DNA from 2 places in the Pseudocitrobacter sp. CD920760 genome. Region 1 is predicted to be linked to the other one. Evidence: riboswitches for the same ligand, from Rfam matches in the RefSeq annotation. Region 1 holds a riboswitch; the other holds the start of a gene.
The links. Region 1 has a riboswitch for cobalamin ahead of btuB (TonB-dependent vitamin B12 receptor BtuB). Riboswitches for the same ligand answer to the same signal wherever they lie in the genome.
Positions count from the first base shown of each region.

Region 2: another riboswitch for cobalamin. It lies ahead of AC1MKH_RS15705 (cobyrinic acid a,c-diamide synthase CobB); the one in region 1 lies ahead of btuB (TonB-dependent vitamin B12 receptor BtuB).

Region 1 covers NZ_CM173490.1:104,991-115,017, forward strand. The annotation lists gene AC1MKH_RS00455 (YijD family membrane protein) at 11-370, shown strand; gene trmA (tRNA (uridine(54)-C5)-methyltransferase TrmA) at 426-1,526, opposite strand; cobalamin riboswitch at 1,641-1,822, shown strand; gene btuB (TonB-dependent vitamin B12 receptor BtuB) at 1,889-3,757, shown strand; gene murI (glutamate racemase) at 3,702-4,553, shown strand; rRNA gene AC1MKH_RS00475 (16S ribosomal RNA) at 4,928-6,469, shown strand; tRNA gene AC1MKH_RS00480 (tRNA-Ile) at 6,540-6,616, shown strand; tRNA gene AC1MKH_RS00485 (tRNA-Ala) at 6,720-6,795, shown strand; rRNA gene AC1MKH_RS00490 (23S ribosomal RNA) at 6,972-9,878, shown strand; rRNA gene rrf (5S ribosomal RNA) at 9,975-10,027, shown strand, end outside.
Region 2 covers NZ_CM173490.1:3,322,252-3,332,278, forward strand. The annotation lists gene cbiG (cobalt-precorrin 5A hydrolase) at 1-506, opposite strand, end outside; gene AC1MKH_RS15675 (cobalt-precorrin-4 methyltransferase) at 487-1,260, opposite strand; gene AC1MKH_RS15680 (decarboxylating cobalt-precorrin-6B (C(15))-methyltransferase) at 1,253-1,822, opposite strand; gene AC1MKH_RS15685 (cobalt-precorrin-7 (C(5))-methyltransferase) at 1,812-2,417, opposite strand; gene cbiD (cobalt-precorrin-5B (C(1))-methyltransferase CbiD) at 2,411-3,550, opposite strand; gene AC1MKH_RS15695 (cobalt-precorrin-8 methylmutase) at 3,547-4,179, opposite strand; gene cbiB (adenosylcobinamide-phosphate synthase CbiB) at 4,190-5,149, opposite strand; gene AC1MKH_RS15705 (cobyrinic acid a,c-diamide synthase CobB) at 5,146-6,525, opposite strand; cobalamin riboswitch at 6,624-6,799, opposite strand; gene AC1MKH_RS15710 (GHMP family kinase ATP-binding protein) at 6,915-7,775, shown strand; gene AC1MKH_RS15715 (DUF496 family protein) at 7,811-8,146, opposite strand; gene AC1MKH_RS15720 (FUSC family protein) at 8,313-9,371, opposite strand; gene sbmC (DNA gyrase inhibitor SbmC) at 9,462-9,935, opposite strand.

The DNA.
Region 1 (10,027 bases):
AAGACGAGCAATGAAACAGTCAGGACAAGATAAAGGAACGCTGTTGCTGGCGCTGATCGCTGGCTTATCAATTAACGGAACTTTTGCGGCGCTGTTTAGCTCCATTGTGCCGTTCTCTGTATTCCCGATTATTGCGCTGGTGCTGACGGTGTACTGTCTGCATCAGCGGTATCAGAATCGCACGATGCCGGTGGGTTTGCCTGGCCTGGCGGCGGCCTGCTTTATTTTGGGCGTGCTGTTATACAGCACCGTGGTGCGCGCGGAATATCCGGATATCGGCTCTAACTTCCTGCCAGCGGTGCTGTCGGTGATTCTGGTGTTCTGGATTGGCGTGAAAATGCGTAATCGGAAGCACGAGATTTCTGAATAGCGCAATGCTGTATGCCGGATAAGGCCCTGACGCCGCATCCGGCAATACAAAGAGTCTATTTCTTCGTCAGCAGAACGCCGCACTCCATATGGTGCGTATACGGGAACTGATCAAACAGTGCCAGGCGCTCCACATTATGCGTCTGGCCTAATGTTTCAAGATTCTGACACAGCGTTTCCGGGTTGCAGGAGATATACAGAATACGCGGGTACGCCTGCACCATTTTCTCGGTTTCGCTATCCAGCCCGCTGCGCGGCGGATCGACAAAAATCGTTTCACACTGATAGCTTTTTAAATCAATTCCCTGCAAGCGGTTGAATTCCCGCACACCGTTCATCGCCTGGGTAAACTCTTCCGCCGACATGCGAATAATCTGCACATTATCAATGTGGTTCGCCGCAATGTTGTATTGCGCGGCGGCGACGGACGGCTTGGCGATTTCGGTTGCCAGCACGCGGTCAAAGTTGCGCGCCAGCGCCAGCGAGAAGTTGCCGTTCCCGCAGTAGAGTTCCAGCAAATCACCGGTTGAGTTTTCCGTGGCGTTGAGCGCCCACTCCAGCATCTGCACGTTCATTGCCGCGTTCGGCTGGGTGAAGCTGTTTTCCACCTGGCGGTAGATCATCTCTTTCCCGGCTACCGGCAGACGCTCGTCGATATAGTCCTGATCCAGCGCGATTTTCGTTTTCGTCGCGCGACCGATGATATGCACATTCAGGTTCTGCGCACGTAATGCATCGCGCAGCGCCTCCGCTTCCACACGCCATGCGTCGTCGAGCTTCTTATGGTACAGCAGAGAGACGATCGCCTGATTGCTTTGCGTAGACAGATAATCAATCTGGAACAGTTTGTGGCGCAGCGCGTGGTTATTACGCACGCCGTCCAGCATGGCGGTCATCAGCGTATTGATGAGCTCGCTGGCTGCCGGGAAGGAATCGACGCGAATGCGGCTTTTGGTCTGCTGATCGAAAATGATGTGGTACAGGTCGTCCCCATCATGCCAGATGCGAAATTCCGCACGCATGCGGTAATGACTGACTGGCGAGCGAAACACCTCCGGAACCGGCGCGTTGAACGGGGCCATCATCGTTTGCAGACGGACCACTTTCTCGGCCAGCTGCGCTTCGTATTGCTCGGTAGGAAGGTGTTCGGGGGTCATGATGCATCCTGAATAATAAAAGTACGCGGGGATTGTAGGGCCTGCTCAGGGGATGTCCAGCGATTGATGTTTTCCTAAATCGTGATGGCAGTCTGGACATCTATATGTAACTAAATGTAGCATCCGGGTTCCGGTCCTGTGAGTTAAAAGGGAATCCAGTGAAAATCTGGGGCTGACGCGCAGCGGTAAGGAGTGGTGGGATGAACGCATTTTGCAGACACTGCCTGAAAAGGTGGGAAGTCTTCATCCGGTAAACGCCCCCGAGCCCGAAGACCTGCCGGGTGACGTCGCACTGGGTTTTCATCATCGCGGGCTATCGATGAAACCGGCGGCATCCTTTTTCTATTGTGGATGCTTTAACAATGATTAAAAAAACTTCGCTGATGACGGCGTTATCCGTCTCGGCTTTTTCCGTTTGGGCGCAGGACAGCACTTCAGACACTCTCGTCGTAACCGCCAGCCGTTTCCAGCAACCGGTTAATACCGTCCTCGCACCGATGGATGTCGTCACCCGAGATGACATCGACCGCTGGCAGGCCAAAAATCTTAATGACGTCATGCGTCGCCTGCCGGGTGTGGATATCGCGCAATATGGTGGGATGGGGCAGAGTTCTTCGCTCTTTATCCGCGGTACTGAGACCAAGCAGGTTTTGGTGCTGGTCGATGGCATTCCGATGACCCGCCCCGGTATCTCAAATAACCCGGACCTGAACCAGATCCCGCTTTCGTTAGTTCAGCGCGTGGAGTACATCCGTGGGCCGCGCTCGGCGATTTATGGTTCCGGCGCGATGGGCGGGGTTATCAACATCATTACCCACTCTGACGAGGAACAATCGAAAATTTCCGCCAGCATGGGCTCTAAAGGCTATCAACAATACGATGGCACGTTGCGTCAGCGTTTTGGCGACACGGTAGCGACGGTGGCGGGTTCTTATGAAACCACCAAAGGGTTTGATGTGCAGCCGGGCTCGACCTGGAGCCACGACAACGACCGCGATGGCTTCCGCAATAAGACCTTCTGGGGTAGCCTGGAGCATAAATTCAACGATAGCTTCGATGGCTTCTTCCGGGGCCACAGCTATACCAATAATGTCGATTACGACCTGGGAAGCCCGCCGTACTCGCCTGCGTACAGCGCTGATGAAGAGCAGCTTTATAACCAGACCTGGGATACCGGCCTGCGATTCCATTCCGGAATCTACTCTTCTGAGCTTATCGCCAGCTATCAGAAGGTGAAGGACTATAACTACAGCAGTATTTATGGTCGTTATAAAGACGGCACGACGCTTGACCGCATGACCCAGCGCAATCTCCAGTGGGGGAACAACCTGATTGTCGGGCATGGTTCGGTAAGCGCCGGGGTAGACTGGCAGCAGCAGCGTTTGACCTCGTCGGATACGGCGATATCCGATACCTATAAGCGCGACAATACCGGGCTTTATCTTACCGGCCAGCAGCAATTTGGCGACGTGACGCTGGAAGCCTCTGGCCGTGAAGATCACGATGAGCAGTTTGGCTGGCACGGAACGTGGCAAACGGCGGCGGGCTGGCAGTTCGTTGAGAACTATAAAGTGACGTTATCGTATGGTACCGGCTTCCTGGCACCATCGTTAGGTCAGCAGTTTGGTTCTACACGCTTTGGTATCAGTTCGAATCCGGATCTGAAACCGGAAGAGTCAAAACAGTGGGAAGCCGGTCTGGAAGGTCTGACGGGGCCGCTGGACTGGCGTTTGTCAGCATATCACTACAAGATCTCTAACCTGATTACCTACTATTCCGACCCGGTTACCTATGACGGCGAGTACGCCAATATCAACTCGGCGACCATTAAAGGTGTGGAGTGGACCGGCAGTTTTGATACGGGGATCTTTAATCACCGCGTGACGCTGCAATATATGGACCCGCGTAACGACGAGAATGATGAAGTGCTGGCACGCCGCTCTAAGCGTCAGGCGAAATATCAACTCGACTGGACAATGTTTGATGTGGACATGGATGTGTCGTGGCAGTACTACGGTCGTCGCTACGATAACAACACGTCACAATACAACCCGAAACAGCAGGTTTTACCGAGCTACAGCACGGTTGATATTTCCGCGTCATATCCAGTCACCTCACAGCTCACAGTTCGTGGTAAAATAGCCAACCTGTTCGATAAAGATTACGAGACAGTTTATGGCTACCAAACTGCAGGACGGGAATACACCTTGTCTGGCAGCTACACCTTCTGAACCACGGCCTACCGTACTGGTGTTTGACTCCGGTGTCGGTGGGCTGTCGGTCTATGATGAGGTCCGTCAACTTCTGCCGGACCTTCATTACATCTACACCTTCGATAACGTTGCCTTCCCTTATGGGGAGAAAAGCGAAGAGTTTATTGTTGAGCGCGTGGTTGAGATTGTGACCGCCGTCCAGCAACGTTACCCGCTCTCCCTGGCGATTATCGCCTGTAACACCGCAAGCACAGTTTCTTTACCCGCCCTGCGCGAGAAGTTTGGCTTCCCGGTGGTCGGTGTGGTGCCGGCCATTAAGCCGGCGGCGCGTTTATCGGCGAACCGTATTGTCGGCTTACTGGCAACGCGTGGCACGGTGAAGCGTCCTTATACGCATGAGCTCATCGCCCGTTTTGCCAATGAATGCAAAATCGAAATGCTGGGTTCGGCCGAACTGGTGGAGCTGGCGGAAGCGAAATTGCATGGCGATCCCGTTTCGCTGGATGAGCTGCGTCGAATTCTGCGCCCGTGGCTGCGGATGCAGGAGCCGCCGGATACGGTTGTGCTTGGCTGCACACATTTCCCGCTGCTGCGCGATGAACTGCTGCAGGTGCTTCCGGAAGGCACGCGGATGATCGATTCCGGCGCGGCGATTGCGCGTCGAACGGCCTGGCTGCTGGAACATGAAGCGCCAGATGCGAAATCGACGGAAGAGAATAAAGCATTTTGCATGGCGTTGACGGCGGAGACTGTACGACTTTTACCCGTTTTACAGCGCTACGGCTTCGAAACGCTTGAAAAACTGCCAGTTTAAGGCGGTTTTGCTCAAAAAAGAGACGGTTGAAAAGTTTTTTTTAAACAGGGGTTGTCAACGTCTCAGAACTCCCTATAATGCGCCTCCACTGACACGGAACAACGGCACGCAAGCCGCCGGGTCAGCGAGGTTCTTAAGAGAACTTCAGCAGAGAAAAGTGAAATAAAACTTGACTCTGTAGCGGGATGGCTTAATATGCACACCCCGCGCCGCTGAGAAAAAGCGAAGCGGCACTGCTCTTTAACAATTTATCAGACAATCTGTGTGGGCACTCAATGATACGGATTCTTAACGTCGCAAGACGATAAATGAATACCAAGTCTCTGAGTGAACACGTAATTCATTACGAAGTTTAATTCACGAGCATCAAACTTAAATTGAAGAGTTTGATCATGGCTCAGATTGAACGCTGGCGGCAGGCCTAACACATGCAAGTCGAACGGTAACAGGAATCAGCTTGCTGATTCGCTGACGAGTGGCGGACGGGTGAGTAATGTCTGGGAAACTGCCTGATGGAGGGGGATAACTACTGGAAACGGTAGCTAATACCGCATAACGTCGCAAGACCAAAGAGGGGGACCTTCGGGCCTCTTGCCATCGGATGTGCCCAGATGGGATTAGCTAGTAGGTGGGGTAACGGCTCACCTAGGCGACGATCCCTAGCTGGTCTGAGAGGATGACCAGCCACACTGGAACTGAGACACGGTCCAGACTCCTACGGGAGGCAGCAGTGGGGAATATTGCACAATGGGCGCAAGCCTGATGCAGCCATGCCGCGTGTATGAAGAAGGCCTTCGGGTTGTAAAGTACTTTCAGCGAGGAGGAAGGTGTTGAGGTTAATAACCTCAGCAATTGACGTTACTCGCAGAAGAAGCACCGGCTAACTCCGTGCCAGCAGCCGCGGTAATACGGAGGGTGCAAGCGTTAATCGGAATTACTGGGCGTAAAGCGCACGCAGGCGGTTTGTTAAGTCAGATGTGAAATCCCCGGGCTCAACCTGGGAACTGCATTTGAAACTGGCAAGCTTGAGTCTCGTAGAGGGGGGTAGAATTCCAGGTGTAGCGGTGAAATGCGTAGAGATCTGGAGGAATACCGGTGGCGAAGGCGGCCCCCTGGACGAAGACTGACGCTCAGGTGCGAAAGCGTGGGGAGCAAACAGGATTAGATACCCTGGTAGTCCACGCTGTAAACGATGTCGACTTGGAGGTTGTGCCCTTGAGGCGTGGCTTCCGGAGCTAACGCGTTAAGTCGACCGCCTGGGGAGTACGGCCGCAAGGTTAAAACTCAAATGAATTGACGGGGGCCCGCACAAGCGGTGGAGCATGTGGTTTAATTCGATGCAACGCGAAGAACCTTACCTACTCTTGACATCCACGGAACTTTTCAGAGATGAATTGGTGCCTTCGGGAACCGTGAGACAGGTGCTGCATGGCTGTCGTCAGCTCGTGTTGTGAAATGTTGGGTTAAGTCCCGCAACGAGCGCAACCCTTATCCTTTGTTGCCAGCGGTTCGGCCGGGAACTCAAAGGAGACTGCCAGTGATAAACTGGAGGAAGGTGGGGATGACGTCAAGTCATCATGGCCCTTACGAGTAGGGCTACACACGTGCTACAATGGCATATACAAAGAGAAGCGACCTCGCGAGAGCAAGCGGACCTCATAAAGTATGTCGTAGTCCGGATTGGAGTCTGCAACTCGACTCCATGAAGTCGGAATCGCTAGTAATCGTAGATCAGAATGCTACGGTGAATACGTTCCCGGGCCTTGTACACACCGCCCGTCACACCATGGGAGTGGGTTGCAAAAGAAGTAGGTAGCTTAACCTTCGGGAGGGCGCTTACCACTTTGTGATTCATGACTGGGGTGAAGTCGTAACAAGGTAACCGTAGGGGAACCTGCGGTTGGATCACCTCCTTACCTTAAAGAACCGTTCCTTGAAGTGTCCACACAGATTGTCTGATGAAAATTAGCAGTAAAAAATCTCTGCAGGCTTGTAGCTCAGGTGGTTAGAGCGCACCCCTGATAAGGGTGAGGTCGGTGGTTCAAGTCCACTCAGGCCTACCAAATTTCTGCTGATGCTGCGTTGCGGCGACACTCACATACTTCAGTATGCTTCGTGTCACCACGCCTTGCCTCAACAGAAATTACGGTCAGAGATAAAAACGATGGGGCTATAGCTCAGCTGGGAGAGCGCCTGCTTTGCACGCAGGAGGTCTGCGGTTCGATCCCGCATAGCTCCACCATCTTTACTGCAAAAAACAAGAAAACTTCAGAGTACACTGAATAAGTGTGCTGCGAAGTTTTGCTCTTTAAAAATCTGGATCAAGCTGAAAATTGAAACGACACACTTTTAAGTGTGTTCGAGTCTCTCAAATTTTCGCAACACGATGGTGTTTTACGAAACATCTTCGGGTTGTGAGGTTAAGCGACTAAGCGTACACGGTGGATGCCCTGGCAGTCAGAGGCGATGAAGGACGTGCTAATCTGCGATAAGCGTCGGTAAGGTGATATGAACCGTTATAACCGGCGATTTCCGAATGGGGAAACCCAGTGCAATTCGTTGCACTATCGTTAAGTGAATACATAGCTTAACGAAGCGAACCGGGGGAACTGAAACATCTAAGTACCCCGAGGAAAAGAAATCAACCGAGATTCCCCCAGTAGCGGCGAGCGAACGGGGAGCAGCCCAGAGTCTGAATCAGCATGTGTGTTAGTGGAAGCGTCTGGAAAGTCGCACGATACAGGGTGAAAGTCCCGTACACCAAAATGCATATGTTGTGAACTCGAAGAGTAGGGCGGGACACGTGGTATCCTGTCTGAATATGGGGGGACCATCCTCCAAGGCTAAATACTCCTGACTGACCGATAGTGAACCAGTACCGTGAGGGAAAGGCGAAAAGAACCCCGGCGAGGGGAGTGAAAAAGAACCTGAAACCGTGTACGTACAAGCAGTGGGAGCCTCTTTATGGGGTGACTGCGTACCTTTTGTATAATGGGTCAGCGACTTATATTCTGTAGCAAGGTTAACCGAATAGGGGAGCCGAAGGGAAACCGAGTCTTAACTGGGCGTTAAGTTGCAGGGTATAGACCCGAAACCCGGTGATCTAGCCATGGGCAGGTTGAAGGTTGGGTAACACTAACTGGAGGACCGAACCGACTAATGTTGAAAAATTAGCGGATGACTTGTGGCTGGGGGTGAAAGGCCAATCAAACCGGGAGATAGCTGGTTCTCCCCGAAAGCTATTTAGGTAGCGCCTCGTGAACTCATCTTCGGGGGTAGAGCACTGTTTCGGCTAGGGGGTCATCCCGACTTACCAACCCGATGCAAACTACGAATACCGAAGAATGTTATCACGGGAGACACACGGCGGGTGCTAACGTCCGTCGTGAAGAGGGAAACAACCCAGACCGCCAGCTAAGGTCCCAAAGTCACAGTTAAGTGGGAAACGATGTGGGAAGGCTCAGACAGCCAGGATGTTGGCTTAGAAGCAGCCATCATTTAAAGAAAGCGTAATAGCTCACTGGTCGAGTCGGCCTGCGCGGAAGATGTAACGGGGCTAAACTGTGCACCGAAGCTGCGGCAGCGACACTATGTGTTGTTGGGTAGGGGAGCGTTCTGTAAGCCGTTGAAGGTGTGTCGTGAGGCATGCTGGAGGTATCAGAAGTGCGAATGCTGACATAAGTAACGATAAAGCGGGTGAAAAGCCCGCTCGCCGGAAGACCAAGGGTTCCTGTCCAACGTTAATCGGGGCAGGGTGAGTCGACCCCTAAGGCGAGGCCGAAAGGCGTAGTCGATGGGAAACAGGTTAATATTCCTGTACTTGGTGTTACTGCGAAGGGGGGACGGAGAAGGCTATGTTGGCCGGGCGACGGTTGTCCCGGTTTAAGCGTGTAGGTGGGAAGTTTAGGTAAATCCGGACTTCTGTTAACACTGAGACGTGATGACGAGGCACTACGGTGCTGAAGTAACAAATGCCCTGCTTCCAGGAAAAGCCTCTAAGCATCAGGTAACATTGAATCGTACCCCAAACCGACACAGGTGGTCAGGTAGAGAATACCAAGGCGCTTGAGAGAACTCGGGTGAAGGAACTAGGCAAAATGGTGCCGTAACTTCGGGAGAAGGCACGCTGATATGTAGGTGAAGCGGTTTACCCGTGGAGCTGAAATCAGTCGAAGATACCAGCTGGCTGCAACTGTTTATTAAAAACACAGCACTGTGCAAACACGAAAGTGGACGTATACGGTGTGACGCCTGCCCGGTGCCGGAAGGTTAATTGATGGGGTTAGCGGCAACGCGAAGCTCTTGATCGAAGCCCCGGTAAACGGCGGCCGTAACTATAACGGTCCTAAGGTAGCGAAATTCCTTGTCGGGTAAGTTCCGACCTGCACGAATGGCGTAATGATGGCCAGGCTGTCTCCACCCGAGACTCAGTGAAATTGAACTCGCTGTGAAGATGCAGTGTACCCGCGGCAAGACGGAAAGACCCCGTGAACCTTTACTATAGCTTGACACTGAACATTGAGCCTTGATGTGTAGGATAGGTGGGAGGCTTTGAAGTGTGGACGCCAGTCTGCATGGAGCCAACCTTGAAATACCACCCTTTAATGTTTGATGTTCTAACGTAGACCCGTGATCCGGGTTGCGGACAGTGTCTGGTGGGTAGTTTGACTGGGGCGGTCTCCTCCCAAAGAGTAACGGAGGAGCACGAAGGTTAGCTAATCCTGGTCGGACATCAGGAGGTTAGTGCAATGGCATAAGCTAGCTTGACTGCGAGCGTGACGGCGCGAGCAGGTGCGAAAGCAGGTCATAGTGATCCGGTGGTTCTGAATGGAAGGGCCATCGCTCAACGGATAAAAGGTACTCCGGGGATAACAGGCTGATACCGCCCAAGAGTTCATATCGACGGCGGTGTTTGGCACCTCGATGTCGGCTCATCACATCCTGGGGCTGAAGTAGGTCCCAAGGGTATGGCTGTTCGCCATTTAAAGTGGTACGCGAGCTGGGTTTAGAACGTCGTGAGACAGTTCGGTCCCTATCTGCCGTGGGCGCTGGAGAATTGAGGGGGGCTGCTCCTAGTACGAGAGGACCGGAGTGGACGCATCACTGGTGTTCGGGTTGTCATGCCAATGGCATTGCCCGGTAGCTACATGCGGAAGAGATAAGTGCTGAAAGCATCTAAGCACGAAACTTGCCCCGAGATGAGTTCTCCCTGACTCCTTGAGAGTCCTGAAGGAACGTTGAAGACTACGACGTTGATAGGCTGGGTGTGTAAGTGCAGCGATGCATTGAGCTAACCAGTACTAATGAACCGTGAGGCTTAACCTTACAACGCCGAAGATGTTTTGGCGAAGAGACATCGATAAGTAAGCTTGATAACAGATTAAATTAACCGGCGTAAGCGGGTTAATACAACAGAATTTGCCTGGCGGCACTAGCGCGGTGGTCCCACCTGACCCCATGCCGAACTCAGAAGT
Region 2 (10,027 bases), 2.0 Mb from region 1:
CCACTAACCAGCATCTGATTAACCGTTTTTACCGCCGCGCGAAAATCCTTCATGCGCGCATTCAGCGCAACGGCCAGCGTGTCGAGTGCAGCCAACTCGTTAACATCGGTTGCAGTGGTAATGACCGGGTCAGCCCCCAGCAAACCCGCCAGCTTACGCGTCAGCGCGTTCGCCCCACCCATGTGACCGGAGAGCAGGCTGATCGCGTGCTGACCGCGCTCATCAATGACGACCACTGCCGGATCGCTGAACTTATCTGCGATCGCCGGGGCCAGCACGCGCACGGCAATGCCGGTCGCGCCGATAAAAATCAGTGCGGAATCGCGCGCAAACGCCGTACGCGCCGCGTGGGCAAAACCGCCGTCAAAGGGCAAAAAACCCGGTTCCAGCAATTCGTCGCGGGTAAAGCAGGTCATCGGCAACAGGGCCGACAGCCGTTTCGCCAGTTCAACACCGCCGGGCGTCAGGCAAAACAGCGCGATGGATTCAGGCTTTGCGGTATTCATGGCTGAATTCCGCGTCATAGAGTTTTGAGTAGTGATACTCCTCGCCCAGGAACGCGCCCACGAGGATGAGCGCCGTTTTGCGTATATCCGCTTCGCGCACTTTGTCCGCAATATCCGCCAGCGTACCGCGCACGGTCTGGCTTTCCGGCCAGGTTGCTTTGTAAATCACCGCAACCGGGGTGCTGGCAGGATAGCCGCCCTCAATCAGGCGCTCGGCGACGCGATGGATGCGCTGAACGGAGAGATAAATCGCCATTGAGGTCTGATGCTGAGCAAAAGATTCGAGCTGTTCGCGTGCGGGTACCGGGGTACGGCCTTCCAGGCGCGTGATAATCAGGCTTTGCGAGACTTCCGGTACCGTATATTCGACGCCGAGTTCCGCCGCCGCGCCAAGAAATGCGCTGACGCCCGGGACAACCTGCCAGGCGATACCACGGCGGGTGAGTTCTTCGCCCTGTTCGCGCACCGAACCATACAGCGAGACATCGCCCGTTTGCAGGCGCACCACGGTTTTGCCCGCTTTTATGCCCGCTTCCATCACATCGAGAATTTGCGCGAGATGCAGTTCCGCGCTGTCGTAGTACTCCGCTTCCAGTGGGCAGTACTCCAGCAGTTCGGTGTTAATCAATGACCCGGCGTAAATCACCACCTGCGCCTGCTGTAACAGACGATAGCCTTTGAGGGTAATCAGTTCCCGGTCACCAGGGCCTGCGCCGACAAACCAGACGCAACGGGGATCGAATGTTTCAGACATGCGCTTCTTCCTTCTGACAGGCGATGACATAGACGGGGTTGTTGGCTTTGAAATAGTGGCCGCTGCCGAGCGGACTCAGGGCCGAAACCTGAATCTGTTGGCAATCAAGCGGAGCAATGCCGCGCTGTTGCAGATGTGCCAGCGCGCTATTGAGGTTTTCCTGCAAAATAAAGGTCATCACCAGACGCCCTGCGGGATGCAGCTGTTCAAGCGCCCAGTCAATCAGCAACGCCAGGTTCCCGCCGCTGCCGCCGATAAAAATAGCGTCGGCTTTTTCGTCCACCACCACAGGCGCATCGGCCTGAATGCGCACAATATTTTCGCAAGCAAAATGGCGGCAGTTTTGCGCCATCAGTGCCAGCGCCGCCGGGTTGCGCTCGATAGCGGTCACCTTTAACGCCGGAAAGTGCAACGCGGCTTCAATGGAGACGCTACCGGTGCCCGCCCCCACATCAATAAAATGGCGCGCGTGATGTAAATCCAGTTTCGATAAGGCCAGCGCACGCACGGCCTCTTTGGTCATTGGCACCTTCTCGCCGCGCAGAAACAGTTCATCTTTCATCGAGGATCACCACCGTGTTCATGCCGTAGTCGGCATTGACCTCACTGACGCGCAGCCAGTGGATCTGTTCATTTTCCATCGCCAGATGTTCCCCAATCACCATCCAGCGGTGCCCTTTTCCTCTTGCCGTAAGCTGTTGCGCGATGTCGCGCGGGCCACAGCGGCTATCGGTCACCATCGCCACTTTGCGGTGTCGGGCCAGTTCATCAAACGACACATCGCGCCCGTGGCTACTGGTGAGCCACATCTCATTCATGTCTACTCCTGCGCGGGCGCACAGGTATTGCACCGCGCTGATCCCCGGCACGATGCGCACGTTTTCGCGGCCAAAGTAGGCCACCATTCGCGTGCCGATGCCGTAAAAAAGCGGGTCGCCGGAAGCCAGCACCACGATATTTTTATGCCGATGCGCGGTTATCCACGCCAGCAACTGAGGGATATCGGCATCAAGCAGACGCTGCTCGCCCTTAAACGCAGGAAACTGCGCCAGATGGCGTTTGGCCCCGACCAGCACCTGCGCCTGTGCGATAGCCTCGCTTGCCAGCGGGGTGATAAGCGTTAACCCGGCAGGCCCCATCCCCACGACCGTTAACATTGCAGCGCCTCCACGATCTCTTCGACCGGGCGATTGCTCCCCAGCACCTGGTTGTCAAAGGCAAACATGATGGCGTCGCATACGGGCGGCGTTTTGGTAAAGCGCAGTTTTTGCTGCACGCGAAGACAAATACGTTCGGCAAGATGGTTGTAGATGCGCTGATAACCAAAGGCGTCGATGTGCTCCATCGCCGCCTCGGTGGTATCGCAATCGCTCACCTGCGTCAGCAGATCCAGCGGCGCGCCAAGCAGCGCCAGATGCGCCACCAGCGTTTCCATCCGCGCATCGGCAATATGGCTATGGGTATGGAAAATCCCGGCGGCAATTTTGATCAGTTTTCCAGGGTGACCAATCAGCACAATGTGCCGGAACCCAAGGCGCACGGCCTCATCCAGCATATAGCCGACAAAGTTGCTCATGGTGACCACCACGTCGCTATCGATGCCGAGTTGCTCGCGGACAAAACGTTCACCATGATTGCCCGGCACCAGTACCACGCGGGTGAGGCCCGCAGCGCGCTTGATTTCCAGTTCCAGCGACAGGGAGCGTTTCCAGCTCTCCTCCGACATGGGCGTGACGATACCGGTCGTGCCAAGAATCGAGATCCCGCCCAGAATACCGAGCCGGGCGTTGTAGGTTTTCTGCGCCCGCGCTTCGCCTTCCGGGGCAAAAATCTCGACCTCTGCGCCGCGCGCCGGGCCAATCGCCTCGCGAACGGCAGCTTCGATGGTCTGACGCGGGGTGCGGTTAATCGCCGCGCTGCCGAGCGGCAGGCCCACGCCTTTGCGAGTCACGGTGCCCACGCCTTCCCCGCCGCGTAAGACAATTTCGCCGCTGTCGTTGAGCGTCACGCGGGCAAAAATCAACATGCCGTGCGTGGCGTCAACATCATCGCCGCCGTCTTTACGGATTGCCGCCACAGCCTGTTGCCCTTCAATTTGCGGCAATTCAACGTTCAGATTGAGCGTCACGCCAGAGGGCGTCACGATCGAGACCTGATGAATAATGTGCTGACGCAGCACCATCAGCGCCGCCACTTTCGCGGCGGCAGTGGCGCAGGAACCGGTGGTGTAGCCTTTGCGCAGCGGTTTACCGTTGTGCCAGACCGGGGCGTCAAACGCGGCGTCGCTCATTTTGCATCCCGCAAGTGGTAGAGAATGGCGTTCACAATCGCCGCCGCCACGTTACTGCCGCCCTTACGCCCCAGCGCGGCAATGGCGGGCAGTGCACTATGAGTCAGCGCGTCTTTGGATTCCGCGGCACCGACAAAACCAACCGGTACGCCAACCACACCGCTGACCGGCACGTTCAGCTCCAGCAGGCGGAACAGCGCGGTCGGCGCGTTGCCGAAGACAAAGACTTTCTCACCCTCTTCGCGCACGGCGATATCCACGGCGGCCATCGAACGCGTCATGCCCTGCGCTTTGGCTTCGCGCACCACGCGCGGGTCGCTGATGTAGCAGCGGCATTCGCCGCCAAAGCTTGCCAGCAGCGGTTTGTTAATCCCCGATAGCGCCATGGTGGTGTCGGTGTAGAGCGTGCAAGGGCGACTCAGGGCTGCCGTCAGACGCGCCAGCGCATCCGGAGAAAACCACAGAATATCCAGCCACTCGAAATCAGCAGTGGTATGAATGACGCGCTTGACGATGGCTTCGTGTAGCGGACTGGCAAACTGACAATCGGGCCGCGTTTCGCGAATAATCTCGCCGATAATGTCAAAGCTTTTAGCCTCAATGGCCTGCGGCTGGCGAATGTAATCCATGTGCTACTCCTCAGGCCGCGCCCATCACCAGCCACCGGACTGCCATAAACAGCACCAGCGCCAGCGTGGAAGCAACCCACATCAGTCGAATCGTTCGGGAAATATCGTCTACGGCAATGTCGCGTTGCTCGTCACCGATCCACGGCTTCTCAACGCGCTCACCAAAATAGTCATTCGGCCCGCCCAGGCGGATGCCCAACGCCCCGGCGACGGTCGCTTCAGACCATGCGCAGTTGGGGCTGCTGTGGTTATGGCGATCGCGCCAGCCAATGCGGAACGCGGCAGCGGCGTTGTCGCGGCAAAGCAGAGCGGCGGCGCTGAGCAGCAGCCAGCTCAGGCGCGCGGGAATGAAGTTGGCGACGTCGTCCAGCCGGGCGCTCACCATACCAATCGCGCGGTATTTTTCATGTTTGTAGCCGACCATGGAGTCCAGCGTATTCACCGCTTTATAAGCCATCGCCAGCGGCGCACCGCCGAGCAGCAGGAAGAAGAGCGGCGCGATGATTCCGTCGACGCTGTTTTCGGCGACGGTTTCAACCACCGCACGGTTGATTTGCGCAGGTTGAAGTTGCGAGGTATCCCGCCCCACAATCCACGACAGTTTTATCCGGCTTTGTGCTAAATCACCCGCGCGTAGCGGTTGTTCAACGTCGCGGGCCGCATTCGCCAGACAGCGCCCGGCCAGTACCGTGAAGATCATCCAGACCTCCACTGCCCAGCCTAGCCACGGATGTATCGCGTAAGCCAGCGCCAGTACGCCCCAGGCGACAGCCCAGCTCAGACCGACCACCACCAGCCACATCACACCGCCGCCAATCCGCAACGCGCGGTCACTGTGGCAATAGCGGCGCACCGTTTTTTGTACGCGGGTGATAAGGGAGCCTATCCAGCGCACCGGGTGAGGCCAGCTTTGCGGGTCACCAATAAGCAGGTCGAGTATCCAGGCGATACACCAGGCAAGCAGGGTCATTGGGCGCTCCTTGCCGCATTCAACCAATGCGCGAGCATCATCGGGCGCTGGGCGAAATGAATATGCAGATAGCTGGCGAAGGTGTTACCCACCTGCCAGCCACCGGACCAGGTTTGCAGGATTTTCCCGTCGCGTACTTTGCGGCAATCCAGCACTGCCGGCGTTTCCGGCGTGAAATCGGAGTAGTGAAATTCGTGCCCGCGAAGCCATTCCCCCGCCGCCGCCAGCAGCGTATTTTCCCGCGCCTGCGCCTCGCAGTAGCCAAAGCGCGTCAGCCGTTTGCCCATTTTGCTGTGACCGGGAATGATATTCGCCATGAGATGAGTTGTACCCTGCGCATCTTCCAGCGAGCTGCCCAGATACATCAGGCCGCCGCATTCGGCGTAGATAGCCACGCCGCGTGCATGTGCCTTGCGCAACTGATTGAGCATCGGCTGATTTGCCGCCAGCGCCTTCGCGTGGATCTCCGGATACCCGCCGCCGAGCCAGATCATCTGGCATTCCGGTAGCACGTTATCGTGAAGTGGGCTAAAGCGGACGATGTCGACGCCTGCACGTTTAAGCAGCGCAATGTTGTCCGGGTAGTAAAAATTGAAGGCTTCATCATCGGCCAGCGCAAGCGTCAGACGCTCACCTTCGCCCACCGAGGGTATTGGCGGCCATTCGCCCTGCGGCAGGGTTTTCATCTCGCTCAGGGTCAGCAGTTTTTCGATATCGAGCGTGCGTCCCAGCGTGTCGGCAAAATCTTGCCACGGTTGCTGTTCAACAACCGACTCCCGCGCCGTCACCAGCCCGAGATGCCGCTCCGGCAACGCGACGCCCGCCACGGTGGGCACATAACCCATGACCGGCAATGTGCAGTAGCGCTCAATGGCGGATTTGAGAAGCTGGAAATGGCTGTCGCTGTTGACGCGATTGACAATCACGCCAGCGATATTCAGAGAGGGATCGAAGTGCTGAAAACCCAGCACGGTTGCCGCAATCGAGGTTGAGACCGCTTTGCCGTCCACCAGCAAAATGACCGGGCAACCGAGCTGTTTTGCCATCGCAGCGGTGCTGCATTGATTGGGGTCGATACCGAGGCCATCGTACAGCCCCATCACGCCTTCAATCACCGCGATATCGGCATGCTGCATCTGTTCGCTGAACAAGGCGTTCAGCGCAGGCGCGGGGATCATGAAACTGTCGAGATTACGCGACGCCACGCCGGAAATCGCCGTATGCCAGCCGGTGTCGAGGTAATCGGGCCCGACTTTCCACGGCTGCACTCGCCATCCGCGCTGTTTCAGCACATTCAACAAGCCAAGCGTTACCGTGGTTTTACCACAGCCGCTACCGGTGCCTGCCAGAATAAATGCGTGATGCTTTGCCGCCATGCCCTGATCCTGCTCAGGGTGGTAGGGGTACGTCGAGATGCGCGTGTTCCCGGTCTGCCGACCGCACGCTTCTGAGCAACCCACTTCCCACCGAAGTTGTTGAGATGTACCGACAGGCAGGTCTTCTGGCTTAGCGTCGTTCTCGCCCGTCCTTCCCAATCTCACGATCAGTGGTATTTACGGGTTCGTCAGCATTACAGCAGCGGGGGCTGCGAGGGATTTACACCCTCTTCCCTGACACATTACGTGTCTGACCTATCGGCTTAATTACGGAGTCAGTGTAGCGCTCATACTCCGTTGCAATTTTGCGCTAAAACAATCTATTGCGCCGCAGCGGTTTATTCAATTTATAATACCGACCTGGAAAATAGGGCTAATAAGGTGACAGCGTGGCCGTTGCACAATGCCCCGCATCCTGCGGGGAACTGATTCAGGGCTGGATCCAGGGAAGTGAGAAATTAATCTCCTGCCCGGTTGGGCTTTACAGCACCGTGGAAGTTAAAGCCGGTAAACCGGCTGATGATGAACGTCCGCTGACGCGCGCAATGGTCAATCAGTTGCTGGCTCTGTGGGAACTTCCGGCGGAGTGGAGCCAGCAGTTGCGCATTAATCTGCACTCATTCATTCCGGTCGCCAAAGGGATGGCCAGCAGTACGGCAGATATTGCCGCCACCGCTGTCGCCACCGCGCGCTATTTTGATAAAACACTCTCTGAACAGACGCTGGCACAGCTTTGCGTTAACCTTGAGCCCACCGATAGCACGCCTTTTCGCCAGTTGACGCTGTTCGATCATAATCAGGGCCATGCGCAAACCGCCGGTTCGCAACAACCGCAGCTCGATATTCTGGTGCTGGAAAGCCCACATACGCTACAAACCGCAGACTATCACCGCCTCGACAGGCATGCGGCACTGCTTACCGGCGCACCCCAACTGGAGCAAGCCTGGCAAAAAACCCGTCAGGCATGTGAAACAGGCTGTGCCAGCCTGCTGGGGGAAGCCGCGACGCTTAGCGCTATCGCCAGCCAGTTAATTTTACCGAAACCGGGTTTTCAGCGCGTGCTGGATATTGTGGCGCGTTTTTCACTGTATGGCGTGAGCATCGCACACAGCGGAAGCGTGATGGGATTAATGCTCGACAGGACGAAACACGATGTAGATGCCGTGATGGTTGAGCTGGAGAGAAACGAGGGCAATACGTTGTGGCCGAAAAAGTATTTGCTGCCCATGGTGGAAGGCGGCGTCAGATAGCATTCAGGCGGCACGGAGGCCGCCTGATGAAAAAATTACTCAGCTTTCGGCTCAGCAACCTTCTGTTCGCCCATCGCTTTCAGCTTTTTAGAGATGTCGCGACGTTCTTTAGAAATTTCGGCATTTTTGATGATGTAATCATCAACGCGATCTTCGTAATCGCTCTTCATGCTGGCAATGATGCCCTGAATCGCTTCAACGCTCATGCCCGGTTTGATGTAGTCGCTAAGGTTGTCCAGCAGCAGTACGCGCTTCTGGTTGTCACGGATCTTTTTCTCAACGTCCTGAATTTCACGCTGCAGTTTGTTTTTACGACGGAACAGACGAACAAACTCCAGTACATCCTGAAATGAAGGCTTAGTTGTTTCCATTTTTACACCCCTGATATTTGAGACTCGGATTCGTAAATACAACGACTATAAGACTATATATACGTATAGGCGCTGCTAATGACAATGGTTTTTACCTGTCCCTCATCATAACCCTAAACGCTGCTGAATCGAAACAACCCAAGGTCAAAGGTGTTGCATTCGTCGCTTATTTACGCAGCGCACGGCAGATAAGCAGGGATAATAGCTCAAGCTGACGCGCCAGCTCCATGCTTAGCCAAACGTAGCCATGAATGGGCGTTTCCACCAAATGAGTGCTTTTATGCTCTGTCAGCAACTGGCGTAGCTCATCGACGATCTCGTTGAGTTTTTCCGTGTTCGCTTTAACCGGCTGGGGGTTACCCTCGTACAGCGCGTGGGCGATGGTTAAGAGCGTTTGCTGCGTCATCTGCTGCGTTTCGCGCAGCGTATGGGCGTTAAGCATTAAAAAGTGGCTTTCGCGAGACGCCCAGTGCGCGTTGATTTGCAGCTCGAGCATGCAAACGAGGTTGCGGCTCACGGTCTGAATACCTTCAAATACCGATTTCTGGATATGTGTTTCTTTGCTGGCAGGTGTAATCAGCCCACGGATTTTCACCACATCGTTGAGCACCGTTTGCAGGTGCTTTTCCAGATGCGGCCGCTCCACCAGGTTGGGTGAAAACCCGGCCTGATAGAGACGATTAAACTGGGTCACAAATGTCGCCATCTGGATGCGCCAGTGGATAAACGCCCGCTGCGGCCAGACGCCAGTGAAAAGCATCGCCAGCAGCGAACCGAAGATAACGTCGCCGCTTCGCCACAATGCAGTGTGCAGGTCTCCCGGCGGCGCGCCGACGACCACGCCCAGCGTAATGCCAATCAACAGTGCCTGATAGGGCCGTTTCCCGAGCGTCAGCCAGCCGCACAGGAACATTGCCCCGGCGCACCACATCAGCATCAGCGGTAAAGAAATGAGTTCAAGCTTAAGCGCAATCAAACCCAGCGCCGAGCCGAGGATAGTGCCGCCAATACGCTGGAAGGCGCGCGGCACCACGTTTCCCCAGAACGAGATGGGCCCCATGATAACCACGAGAGTAATCAGCGGCCACGACCCTTCCGGAATGTCAAAAATACGTACAATCAGAAAGGCCAGCACAAATGCCAGGGCGATACGAATGCCGTGCACCACACGATAATTGCGGTATAGCCGAATTTCAAAAGGACTGAGTGACTTATCAGGACGCAAACCGGTTCTCCGGCAGAACGAAAGAGCGCAATTGTACCTGCTTTTGCCCGGCTCGCATCATGGGGCGAAAAAAATCTTTCACCTTCATTTTCAGGCCGCGTTTCGCGCCACCGCAACGTACATCTCAATATCCCAGTAGCCGTCCTGATTGCCGTCGTTGAGATAGCGTTCGAAGCAGGGCTTGCCATCAATGTGATACGCATTGTCTTTCAGCAACGCGTCAAAGAATTGCAGCCACGGCGTGGAAAAATCATGCTCAACCACCCGGGCGCTGGCAACCGCGTACTCGCCGCCATCAATATGGGTGAGGATGACGCCCTCGCTATTGGGCGGCAATGTGAAGTCGTCAGCCACCGTCACTACCGTATTGCAGCGCAGTTTTTCAGGCGGCACTTCATCGGGGTTATCAAAATAGACCGCTATCCACTCCTTCGCCGGAATTGACTGGCCGTCTACCCACATCATCAGTTGCTCAAAACCTTGCTTAACGGTGTCTTCCCACGGGCCAACCATATGGAAACCGGCGACGGTACGGGCATGAACATGTTCGATACTGTAGTGCATAGATCCCCCTGAGACGGAATTTACTGTATATAGATACAGTAAAATATAGCAGTGCCTTACCTGATAGTATGTGCACTGCTTCACATTGTCGC